DNA from 3 places in the Rothia sp. LK2492 genome. Region 1 is predicted to be linked to each of the others. Evidence: predicted binding sites of a transcription regulator. Region 1 holds the regulator's gene; each other region holds the start of a gene.
The links. The regulator HrcA, encoded in region 1, represses chaperone genes, less so after heat shock. The targets are predictions, from matches to a motif close to TTNGCACTCGNNNNNNNCGAGTGCNAA.

Region 2: a site for HrcA is predicted at 1,909-1,935, ahead of groL (chaperonin GroEL). Genes of this name have one in related genera too.
Region 3: a site for HrcA is predicted at 1,323-1,349, ahead of groES (co-chaperone GroES). Genes of this name have one in related genera too.

The regions. Positions count from the first base shown of each region.
Region 1 is NZ_JAYWLX010000006.1:106,170-110,344, forward strand. It holds gene hemW (radical SAM family heme chaperone HemW) at 1-3, shown strand, start outside; gene VVR27_RS08415 (DUF4870 domain-containing protein) at 90-506, opposite strand; gene VVR27_RS08420 (DUF3097 family protein) at 657-1,454, opposite strand; gene hrcA (heat-inducible transcriptional repressor HrcA) at 1,657-2,649, shown strand; gene dnaJ (molecular chaperone DnaJ) at 2,715-3,845, shown strand; gene VVR27_RS08435 (16S rRNA (uracil(1498)-N(3))-methyltransferase) at 3,851-4,175, shown strand, end outside.
Region 2 is NZ_JAYWLX010000001.1:282,196-286,370, reverse strand. It holds gene VVR27_RS01330 (uracil-DNA glycosylase) at 1-487, opposite strand, end outside; gene VVR27_RS01325 (DUF3263 domain-containing protein) at 572-865, shown strand; gene VVR27_RS01320 (LytR C-terminal domain-containing protein) at 921-1,826, shown strand; gene groL (chaperonin GroEL) at 2,096-3,721, shown strand; gene VVR27_RS01310 (hypothetical protein) at 3,932-4,084, shown strand.
Region 3 is NZ_JAYWLX010000001.1:7,607-11,781, reverse strand. It holds gene VVR27_RS00050 (MFS transporter) at 1-830, opposite strand, end outside; gene VVR27_RS00045 (hypothetical protein) at 788-1,195, opposite strand; gene groES (co-chaperone GroES) at 1,438-1,728, shown strand; gene groL (chaperonin GroEL) at 1,783-3,372, shown strand; gene VVR27_RS00030 (acyltransferase family protein) at 3,558-4,175, shown strand, end outside.

The DNA.
Region 1 (4,175 bases):
TAAACTGGTTATGCTCCTAGGCCACTCTTGTGAAAAAGCGATGCCCGGCACCTTGAGTGCCGGGCATCGCTTTAGTTTATTGACTACCGTTACTTTTTACGGTTCTGAATGCGGGTAAAAAGTTGGGTGTTAAAACGGTACTGATAAGGGTTACCTCGAGTTACCTTGATACCGGCAATCAGCGAGGAAACCGCGAGGAAGGTCCAGGTGAGGGCCGCCAAGAGACCAAAGAACCAACCGATACCGGGCACACCGCTGAGAATGATTGATACAGCGATGACGAGGGTGGGCAACAGAGTGAAATCAAGTGCTTCTCTTGATTCTTGTTCGGTAAAGGGGCCACGACCGCGGTAGAGATAGTAAATGACGGCCGAAGGGATGCACCCAATGACGCCTCCAAAGTGAGCGGTGGTTGCAATGTTTCGATCAGCCGCTACTGAAAGATGCGAGGCGGTAGCCGGTGAGCCTTTGTAAGCGTTTGCTGAGGGAGAGGTTGCGGTCTTCAAAAAATTTTCTCTTTGAGTGTGGTGCGAACGGGTGGTGGCAAAAGACAGGGTGGGTCTTGCGCTGTGACCATTCTAGTGAAAATTTAGTGTAGAGAACATATCGATAACGGGCATTTTTGCTGTCCTGGTCACGATGTTTGTCACATAAGGCTAGGGTTCTAAGGTGACAAAGTCGATGAGTTGTTCGACGGGGCCGAGAAGGGCTGGTTCTAAATCCGTATAGGTTTCAACTTTCGAAAGGATGGTCTTCCAGCCAGTGGCAATATCTGCTTGGGTTTCGTGAGGCCACCCGAACCGCCGCAGTATGCCTTTTTTCCACTCTTCTGAGCGCGGAATAGAGGGCCAGGCATCGATACCTACAACACTTGGTTTGACGGCTTGCCAGATATCTACAAAAGGGTGACCAACGACGCTGACATTTCCGCGTGCACCAGGAGCTTGTAGAGCCTGTGCGACGATTCTGCTTTCTTTGCTCCCTTTCACCAGGTGATCAACCAGGATGCCCAGTTTGCGGTGCGGTGCAGGGTCGAAGACCGCTATGGCAGCAGCGAGGTCATCCACGCCGTGTAGGGGTTCTACAACGATTCCTTCCACTCTGAGGTCGTGACCCCATACTTTTTCCACCAGCTCTGCATCGTGCGTGCCTTCCACCCATATGCGGGAGGCACGTGCGGTGCGAGATGGGGCGTTTTCAACGGCGCGGGAGCCTGATCGAGAGATTTGTGGCTTCGTTTGTTGAGATTTACGTGCAGGGACGACGGCGCTGACCGGCTTCCCCTCGTAGAGAAAACCTGGTCCTAGCGGAAATTTTTTGACCTTTCCGTGCCGATCTTCTAGACCGATAACGCGCATGCTGCCGATGGTTTCTAACGAGACGACTACTCCTACCCAGCCACTTTGCACGTCCTCGAGTAGAAGACCAGGTTTGACAGCAATTTTTCTAGGCACTGCGACTCGGTGGTTAGTGAGGTCAGCTGACCCCCAACTGTCTCTGTAATCCACTAGCTGCCTTTCTGCGCGCGCCTGCCCACCTTAGCCATGAGCGTACCGAATTCTGATTCTATCCCAGGGGGTATTAGAGTTAAGCGGTGTTAGCACTCTCAACCTGAGGGTGCTAGATATGAAGCTCGTTTTAGCCCAGGAGGTGCATATGGATCACCCTCGTCGCCTGCAGGTTCTACAGGCAATTGTTGAAGATTATGTGCACCTGCGTGAGCCAGTGGGTTCGAAAGCTCTCATTGAGCGGCACAATCTGGGTGTCTCAAGTGCCACGGTACGCAACGACATGGCGGCACTCGAAGAAGCTGGGCTTATCAAGGCTCCTCATGCGAGTGCGGGGCGGGTCCCGACGGACCAGGGCTATCGGGTTTTTGTAGACCGTGTAGCGCAGGTTCAACCGCTAAGTTCAGCTGAGAAACGAGCTATACGAACACTTCTAGATAGCGCCGAGGACATCGACGAGATGATGGGGCGTAGCGCCCGTCTGCTGTCGCATCTTACACAGCAGGTTGCGCTTGTTCAGTACCCGCGTAAGAAAACGGTGACGGTCCGGCATATTGAGCTGGTACCCCTTTCAAGCGCCATGATTCTGATGGTGCTGATTACCAACACCGGTCAGATCCTTCAACGCAATGTGGCAACTTTGCACACCGAAGAACAACTGTCATTTTGGCGCAGAGTACTGAACCAACAGTGTGAGGGCGAGCCGCTGCATCTGCTGACTGAGCTTCAACCCGCACCTCCTGATGTCCCTGGACTTAGCCCCCTCTGGGCTACCCTCCAAGCAATGGGAAGCCAGGGAGACCCCACCCGTTTACTGGTGTCAGGTACCGCTTACCTAGCTGAGGGAGCCGTAGACTTTAGCCGCAGCATTGCGCCGGTGCTCGACGCTCTAGAAGAACAGGTAGTTCTGCTCAAACTCTTGACCGGCATCGACCGAAACGAACAGGGTTTTGCTGTCAGTATCGGTCAAGAGAACCCGGAAGATTCGCTGTCAGAGGCAGCGGTCATTGCTCGCGGTTATGGCCCCGATGAAGCAGCTGCCTTAGGAGTAGTAGGGCCAACCCGAATGGATTACTCCATGACTATTTCAAAGGTCAACGCTGTGGCGCGTTACCTGTCAAAGATTTTGAGCGAGTCCTAGGGGCAACTGCCTTTAGCGCCTCGTTCGGTATATTTTGTGTGAACCTACTCTAGAAAGAGGAATCAGTGAGCAGTCACTACGAAACTTTGGGTGTGTCCAAAGATGCGTCCGCAGAAGACATTAAGAAGGCTTACCGCAAGAAGGCTCGTCAGTTGCACCCTGACATTAACCCTTCGGAAGAGGCCGCAGAGCAGTTCAAGCGGGTTTCACTAGCTCATGATGTGCTCTCCGACCCTGAAAAGCGTCGTATCTACGACCAGACCGGTAACGAAAATGGTTCTGCCGGGGGCTTTGGCGGTGCGGGTGGTTTCGGTGGTGGCTTTGGTGGCTTCCAGGATATTTTTGATACCTTCTTCAATTCAGGTCCCACCGGTCCGCAGAGCCGCATGCGTCAGGGCCAAGATGCCCTCATCACCGTGAAAATTGAATTGCAGGAGGCCGTCTTCGGCGTTGATAAGCCCATCACTGTTGACACAGCAGTCACCTGTGGGCGCTGTGAGGGTGAAGGCACCGCAGAAGGCACTCACCCTGAGACTTGTTCGACCTGCAACGGTCAGGGTTACATGCAACGCCAGGTTCAATCTATTCTGGGTACTGTCGTCCAGCCGGTTGAGTGCCCGTCCTGTCGTGGTTTTGGCACTGTCATCAAGAATCCCTGTGCTGAGTGCTACGGTGAGGGCCGTGTGCGCGAGCGCAAGCCGCTCACCATCAAAATTCCTGCAGGTGTTACTAACGGTGCCCGCATTCGCTTGGCTGGTCAGGGTGAAGCGGGAACTGCGGGGGGACCTAACGGGGATCTCTACGTTGAGCTGCGAGTAGCATCTCACCCTGTGTTCGTCCGCGACGGTGATGACCTGGTAGCAACACTGGGTGTGCCCATGACTGCTGCCGCTCTGGGAACCACCGTTACGCTGGAGACCTTCGATGGGGTTCAGGAGGTTAACGTACCGGCCGGTACCCAGTCTGGCGATATCATCACTCTCAAAGAACTGGGCGTGACCCGTCTGCGCGGTGGCGGTAGGGGCGATATCCGTGTACAGATTGAGGTGCGCACTCCCACCCGCATGACCGAGGAACAGAAGAACCTTCTGTTGCGGTTCTCTGAGTCCCGCGGTGAAGACCTCAAGGTCAGCGAAACGCTTTCAAATAAGAACTCCGGGGGCTTTTTCTCCCGCCTTAAAAATCATCTGAAGTAATCCCTATGACAAACGCGGTCTACTACATTAGCACCCCCGAATTTGACCTCTTGGAAGAAGGTAGCACCTTTGACCTGACGGGCGATGAAGGGCACCATGCTAAGAATGTGAAGCGGGCTTTGGTTGGCGAGGGCATTGATTTAGCAGATGGTGCAGGACGGCGCGCTACCGGGTCAGTTCTTGGAATCCTAGATGCTGGTGTCAGGGTTGGCATTAACCTGCTCACCCAGCAGTCACAGCAGGTGACCATCTATCTAGTTCAAGCTCTTGCCAAGGGCGATCGTGACATCCAGGCTATAGAAATGGCTACGGAACTGGGTGCTCATGGAG
Region 2 (4,175 bases), on a different contig from region 1:
GGGGAGTGCCTCGCTGGGCAAGCACTTCAATGGCGCGTGTGGTGATGGTTTCCCACCCCAGATTGCGGTGGGAGCCAGCATTTCCTGCTCCCACAGAGAGCACTCTGTTGAGTAACATGACTCCCTGGGCGCTCCATGCTGAAAGGTCCCCATGCGCAGGCGGCGTTACGCCTAGGTCACTGCTTAGCTCTTTGTAAATATTCTGCAGGGAACGGGGGATGGGGCGCACATCTGGATGTACCGAAAAGCTCAGGCCCATAGCGTGACCGGGGGTGGGGTAGGGGTCCTGACCAATGATAAGGACCTTTACATCAGCTAGGGGGTAGGTAAAAGCCCTAAAAATATCGTCACCGGCTGGCAGGGTCTTTCTGCCCGCTGCGTGCTCTTCGCGCAGAAAGTTACCCATAGCCCTGACGTTGCTCTCCACCGGGGCTAGCGCCTCGGCCCAATCAGCGGCCATGATCTCTGTCAGTGGTTTGGCAGGCATAGAGGTCCCCTTAGTCCAGCGGCGCAGGTTTACGTGCCTTAAGATTAGTACAGTTACCTATCAGTCCCGAAAGAAGGACGCCGTTTGTCTGCTGCACAGAATGCCTCCGCCGGTCATGATGAACCCCTAGAAGAGTCTGCTGCCGGCCGGGAAGTAGCCGCTGACTCGCTCACACCGCTAGAACGAGCTGTGATAGAGCTGGAGAAACGGCGTTTCCGTTACCAGGGCAGCAAGGAACAGGCCATCCAGAAACAGCTGGGCCTTAGTCCCGTGGCCTACTACCAGCAACTCAACTCCATGCTTGATAACCCCAGAGTGGTGGCTGCAGAACCCCTGCTAATGAACCGTCTGCGCCGCCACCGAGATGCCCTGAGCTGACCTGCTGTACCCTAGAAATATCAGGCCTAACCGCTGCTGCCCCGAAAGAGATGCTGTGTCCCCCTACCCTCGCGATGAATTCGATGACATTGATGAAGCAACAGCACGCCGAGGCGCCTACCGGGCGCGTCCCAAAGCTAATACCACCTCAGCTCGTGGGCTGGTGCTTATGGTACTCAGCGGTGTCTTGGCGCTTCTCGTAGGTGGGTTCATGTACGTCATCTCTCCCCGCACCGATTCCCCGGAGGCTGCAGCGGAAGCCAGCGCCTCTTCCAATGCCTCACCCAGCGAAGAGGCGCCGGCTGCTCTTAACATCGAGGGCACCACCGTTGAAATCTATAATTCAAGTGCCCCCGCCGGGTCCGCTGCCGTAGCTGCACGTCTCATTGAGAGCAAGGGATACACCGTGCGTACCACCGGCAACTGGGCTGGCACCTACACTACCGAGTCGACGGTCAATTTTGCTACGGGCACGTCCAGTGAAGCCAACGACATAGCAGACACCCTCTCACTACCCTTCATTGCGCAAGACTACGAGGCCGAGAGCGGGTTGGTCTATGTGGTGCTGGGCGCTGATTTTGACGCTGCATCTTTTGAAGATGTTGCTGAGACCGCCGATCCCACCGAACCTGCTGAAGAACAGGGCGGGGGTGAAGCTAGCCAAGCGCCCGAGAGCACACCGGCGGCTTCCAGCCAGGCAGATGCGCAGGGCCTCTATGTGCTCGACCCTGCCACAGGTACTTTCGTAGAAGCAACTGAATCGACCGCTAGCGGCTTAACCCGTTACAGCTATGACCCAGCGACCGATACCTACCAGGAATACAACCCTCAGCAGGGGTATACCCCTAACAATGCACCGGTGGTCACCTACTCTTACCAGCCCGACACGGGAACCTTCGTTCTAGACCCCGCAGGAACCTACATTTTCGATGCGGCTACCGGCACCTACGTCCTCCGCTAAAATTTGTGCGCTGTCGGCGATTAAATAGGGGCCACTCGCAACAGGGGTTTGCACACCTTTCGCACTAGTGCCAAGATTGTATTTAGCACTCGAAGGCTCTGACTGCTAAATCATGTGCTAGATCTAGATACAGTCAGCTGTTCTTCGGGTAAAACTCTGAAGCGTACCTTCGGTGAGGTGCACCGGCCGGTCCAGACCGTGCCGCACCGTCCGTCGCGGGCACCAGAGAGTACGCGCTCAAACTAATGTTCCAGGAGGAGCGAAGCTACATGGCAAAGCTGATTGCTTTTGATGAAGAAGCACGCCGCGGTCTTGAAAAGGGTCTGAACACCCTGGCAGACGCAGTGAAGGTAACTCTCGGCCCCCGTGGCCGCAACGTCGTGCTTGAAAAGGCATGGGGTGCCCCCACGATCACCAACGACGGTGTATCCATCGCCAAGGAAATCGAACTTGAGGACCCTTACGAGAAGATTGGTGCTGAGCTGGTCAAGGAGGTCGCAAAGAAGACCGACGACATCGCAGGCGATGGCACCACCACCGCAACCGTTCTGGCTCAGGCTCTCGTGCGCGAAGGTCTGCGCAACGTTGCAGCTGGCGCTGACCCCCTCTCCCTCAAGCGCGGCATCGAAAAGGCTGTAGAAGCTGTTACCGCCGAGCTGCTGGAGTCAGCTAAGGAAGTTGAAACCGAAGAAGAGATCGCTGCAACGGCGTCTATCTCAGCCGGTGACCCCGAAATCGGCAAGCTCATTGCGCAGGCAATGGAGAAGGTCGGTAAGGAAGGCGTTATCACCGTTGAAGAGTCCAACACCTTTGGTCTCTCCCTCGAACTGACCGAAGGTATGCGCTTTGACAAGGGCTTCCTTTCCGGTTACTTCGTCACTGACGCTGACCGCCAGGAAGCTGTCCTAGAGGACCCTTACATCCTGATCGTCAGCTCCAAGATTTCAAACGTCAAGGACCTCGTTCCCGTTCTCGAGAAGGTCATGCAAGCTGGTAAGCCCCTGCTGATTGTTGCTGAGGACGTCGAGGGCGAAGCTCTGGCTCTGCTGGTGCTCAACAAGATGCGCGGCTCCATCAAGTCCGTTGCTGTCAAGGCACCTGGCTTCGGTGACCGCCGTAAGGCACAGCTGGCTGATATCGCTATCCTGACTGGTGGCCAGGTTATCACCGAAGAGGTCGGTCTCTCCCTGGATCAGGCAACCATCGACCTGCTGGGCACCGCCCGCAAGGTCGTTGTCACCAAGGACGAAACCACCATCATCGAGGGTGCCGGCGACGCTGAAGCTATCGAAGGCCGCGTAGCCCAGATCCGTGGCGAAATCGCTAACTCAGATTCAGACTACGACCGCGAGAAGCTACAGGAGCGCCTGGCTAAGCTGGCTGGTGGCGTTGCAGTGCTCAAGGCAGGTGCAGCAACCGAGGTCGAACTCAAGGAGCGCAAGCACCGCATTGAGGACGCTGTGCGTAACGCTAAGGCAGCAGTTGAAGAAGGCATTGTTGCCGGTGGCGGCGTTGCCCTCATCCAGGCTGGCGCCAAGGCTTTCGAGAAGCTGGAACTGACGGGCGACGAAGCAACCGGTGCAAACATCGTCCGCGTAGCTATCGACGCGCCGCTGAAGCAGATTGCTTTCAACGCTGGCATGGAGCCCGGCGTCGTTGTTGATAAGGTCCGTAACCTGCCCGCAGGTACCGGTCTGAACGCTGCAACCGGCGAGTACGAAGACCTCATGGCAGCTGGCATCAATGACCCTGTCAAGGTCACCCGTTCAGCCCTGCAGAACGCAGCGTCCATCGCTGGTCTCTTCTTGACCACCGAAGCCGTTGTTGCTAATAAGCCTGAGCCTGCTGGTGCAGCTCCCGCCCCTGACATGGGTGGTATGGGCGGCATGATGTAAGACCGGTTCACCGGTTTTTCAGCCTAGGCTCTAACCCCGCCCCGGCGCTATCTTGGCGCCGGGGCGGGGTTTTTGACGTGTGTAGCTTGCTGGCACTACATCGCGATAAACCCTTGCACACCGAACGAGTATAGGGGTATGCTTTAAATCACTTAAAAGATTTTTTTAGGTGCTCAGTATCAATGGCGACAACTGAAAGCTGTGAGGCATATGTTCACTATCGTAGACCTAGTTCTGTATACCGTTATCGTTGCTATGCTGGCTATGTTGCTCGTGTGCCACGCAGCGGATGGCTGGTCAGAGCTTGAGAAGAAGAGCGCTGAGGCTCTTCAGCGAGATATCGCTTTTGGCTCGGTTAGCTAAAAGACTTTTTGGCGATTATGTTTTTCTAAGGTTGGCGCCCCAAACGTGGGGCGCCAACCTTTTTCTACCCGTTGGTTTAGCGACAGGTAGA
Region 3 (4,175 bases), on a different contig from region 1:
CGGGAACCGGTAGGTAGCTTAGTAATCGGTTGAGTGGCAAGTGCCCAAACGGCTCCGAAGATGGTCAGAGATCCCACCAAGATAAAGGTCGCCGGTAGGGCGAACGCAGTGAGCACCGCCGAAATACCCAAGGGACCACCCACAACAGCCACCTGGGAGAACATGGACCAGATGCTCAAAAACTTGGCCCTGCCGGTGTCCGGGCTAAGGTCAGCACCGATAGTCATGTTGATACCGGAGCCCAGACCGTTGCCCACACTCATACAGACGAGGGCAAAGATGGAACCCCAGCTACCGCCCCAGAAAGGCACCAGCAAGAAGCCTCCGCCAAAGAAAACGAGGCACAGACTCAGGATAAAGGAGCGCCCTACCCGATCTTTCAAGTAACCGCCGGGGAACATGAGCACCATCTCCAGAGCAGAGCCCAGAGCAATGGCTAAGGAAATCTGGGCTTCGGACCAGCCCAGGTGCAGCCCCCAGAGGGCTACCAGAATGGGCTGGCTCACCCGGGCCACCGAGAGAAGGCTGACTCCGATGCCGGCAATGAAAACGGTGTTCCAAGCAACCGATAGTTGGCTTGTTTCGGCGGCTGCCCTGTTTTCTCTGGCCTGGGCAGTTGCCCGATCAAAGGTTAAATTAAAGCGGGGGATTCGCAGCAGTACCGTTGCAGCTAAAACCAGAACGATGGAGAAAGCAAAAACGGTCCAGAGAGGAAGCCAAATGAGCATGAGGGAACCGACCAGCGGTCCGGCGAGAAAACCTGCTCGCTGTGCCCCGCCCAAGGACGTCATTGCCTTGCCTCGGTCTTTGGCGGCAACGGTTTCAGCCACCACAGCTTGGCGCGCCAATCCCCAGGCAACCTGGCAGGCACGCGCAACAAATGACCGGCGATATAGAGGGCAATAGACCAGCCTGAAGGCACGGCAAGAGCCAGAATAGTCAGCGCCAGGGCGCCGGCTGCATTCAGGGTAGCCAGAGTCATGGCCCTCTTGTCGCCCACCCGGTCAATAGCTGCGCCCACCGGAACCGTACAAGCAAGTGCCGCAACACCCGAGGCGGCCATGAGGAGGGCAGCTGCTGCAGGGGATATTCCTATGTCGATGGCCGCAAGAATGATGAGAGGGGTGATAGCTCCCAGGGCTGCGGCAAAGAGGAAGGAGGGCACCAGCACCGGCCAAAACAGAAGTTTGATCACGCTATCCCTCCTTGCTTATGGCTTGGCTCACTTTTGAAACCACTTCATCATAGCCCCACCGCGGTGCGCTCACCGCGAAACCTGCTGGCCCGGTTGCCCCGTAAGCAGAGACGTTCTAAAGTTTTAGTTAGCACTTGACCGTTTAGAGTGCTAAATCTGTAGTCGGTGGCACCGCGACGACACCGCAGACAGTTTTAGCGCAGGTCAACCCCTAACGTTTACGCCCTAGAAGGAGCAAGAACATGGCTACCATCAAGCCGCTTGAAGACCGCATTGTTGTGCAGATCGTAGAAGCTGAGCAGACCACCGCATCCGGTCTCGTAATCCCCGATACCGCCAAGGAAAAGCCCCAGGAAGCTAAAGTTATCGCTGTTGGCCCCGGCCGCGTCGATGACAAGGGCAACCGCATTCCCGTTGACGTAGCAGAAGGCGATATTGTCATCTTCTCTAAGTACGGCGGCACTGAAGTTAAGTACGGCGGCAGCGAGTACCTTATCCTTTCAGCACGCGACGTGCTGGCCGTTGTCTCCTAAGACCCTTTATCTTTTCAACCACCCTAGATAAAGACCAAAGGAGATAGAGGATTCATGGCAAAACAGCTTGAATTCAATGATGATGCCCGCAAACACCTGCAAGCCGGCGTTGATAAGCTCGCGAACGCGGTCAAGGTAACCCTTGGCCCCCGCGGCCGCAACGTTGTGCTCGATAAGCAGTGGGGTGCGCCCATCATCACCAACGACGGCGTCTCAATCGCTCGTGAAATTGAGCTTGAGAACCCCTACGAGAATCTGGGCGCGCAGCTGGCTAAAGAAGTTGCCACCAAGACCAACGATGTTGCCGGTGACGGCACCACCACCGCAACCGTCCTTGCTCAGGCACTGGTTGCTGAAGGTCTGCGCAACGTTACCTCCGGCGCAGCACCCGGTGAGGTCAAGCGCGGTATCGAGGCAGCAACTAAGTTAGTTTCTCAGCGTCTGCTAGAGAACGCTCGCGGCGTTGAGGGCGAAGAAGTTGCCCACGTGGCAGCGATTTCAGCCCAGTCACCTCAGATCGGTGAACTGCTCTCAGAGGCCTTCAAGAAGGTGGGCCAGGATGGCGTCATCACCATCGAAGACGGCTCCACCACCGAGATTGAACTCGAAGTGACCGAGGGTATGCAGTTCGATAAGGGCTACCTCTCACCCTCGTTCGTCACTGATCCCGAGCGTGCCGAGGCCGTTCTGGAAAACAGCGCTATTCTGCTCTACCAGGGCAAAATCTCAACCGTGGCTGAAATTATGCCCGTACTTGAAAAGGTTGTTCAGGCTAAGAAGCCCCTGACCATCATTGCCGAGGACGTAGACGGTGAAGCCCTGTCCACCCTGGTCGTCAACAAGTTGCGCGGCAACCTAGACGTGGTTGCTCTCAAGGCACCCGGTTTTGGTGACCGCCGCAAAGCGATTCTGCAGGACCTCGCCGTTCTCACTCAGGGCACCGTTGTTACCGGTGAATTGGGTATCACCCTTGACGGTGTCACCATGGACCAGCTCGGTGGCGCTCGCCGCGTCACCGTCACCAAGAACACCACCACCATCGTCGAAGGTGCCGGCACCTCTGAAGAGGTTGCTGAGCGCGTTGACCAGTTGCGCCGCGAAATCGAGCGCGTGGATTCTGAATGGGACCGCGAAAAGCTCAAAGAACGCCTGGCAAAGCTGTCCGGAGGTGTCGGTGTCATCAAGGTCGGCGCTGCAACCGAGGTTGAGGCCAAGGAACGCAAGCACCGCATTGAGGACGCAGTCTCATCCACCCGTGCAGCCCTTGAAGAGGGTATTGTTGCCGGTGGCGGTACCGCCCTGGTGCACGCCCTGGCTGCACTGGATGGTTTTGAAGCTGGCTCCCGCGATGCCCAGGTTGGTGTGGACATCGTCCGCCGCGGCCTGGTCCAGCCCCTGCGCTGGATCGCTGAGAACGCTGGTGAGGACGGCTATGTAGTGACCTCTAAGGTCGCTGAGCTGCCCATCGGTCATGGCTTCAATGCGGCAACCGGGGTCTACGAAGACCTCATTGCCCGCGGCGTCATTGACCCGGTCAAGGTGACCCGTTCAGCTCTGGAAAACGCGGCGTCCATCGCTGCCCTGGTGCTGACCACCGAAACCCTCGTGGTCGAAAAACCTGCTGAGGAAGAAGACAACAAGTAGCCCCTTCTTTTCTCAGGGAAAACTGCCCGCTATGGTCTTAGCCACCGTAGCGGGCAGTTTCGTGTTTTCTCAAGCTGATGCTAAGGATGGAGCGGTAAACTAAACCCTTTATGGATTGCGCCAGTACCACCTCAGCGCCCCAGCTGAGGCGCCATGCTGGCTAAAGAGCAGGGAGGGAGTCTGCCTTGACCGGGCACGCAGTGATGAACCACCACACCAGCACTGGGCAGAGCCGCCGCATCTATTCGAGCGAGCGCTCCTGGCGCCCTGAAATTCAAGGTTTACGCGCACTCGCTTTGCTACTCGTTGCCGCCTACCATTTCTGGTTTGGTCGGGTATCGGGCGGTGTGGATGTTTTTCTCTTCATCTCAGCTTTTCTGCTGACCGGTTCTTTTGCTCGCCGTATTGAAAGCGGAACTTTTGCCGCCGGTGGTCTTTTGCCGGGGCTGAGGGCTGTTTTTGCCCAGTGGGTGCACACCTTCAAACGACTGCTGCCCCTAGCCGCCATGACCGTTGCACTCACCCTGCTGGGCACCTATTTTTTCATTCCTGCTGAGCGCTGGCTGAGCATCCTTGATGAGGCGGGCACCGTGGTGCTCTACCAGCAGAACTGGTGGTCCATTGATAACGCGGTGGACTACTATGCCACTGATAGCTCCCAGGCATCTCCTCTGCGCCATTTCTGGTCCCTGTCGGTGCAGGGGCAGATTTACCTGCTCTGGCCACTCATTTTTCTGCTGGCTGCACTTCTGATTCGAGCCCTAAAGGGTAGAGGAGTGCGCGCTGTTCTCATCAGCATTTTT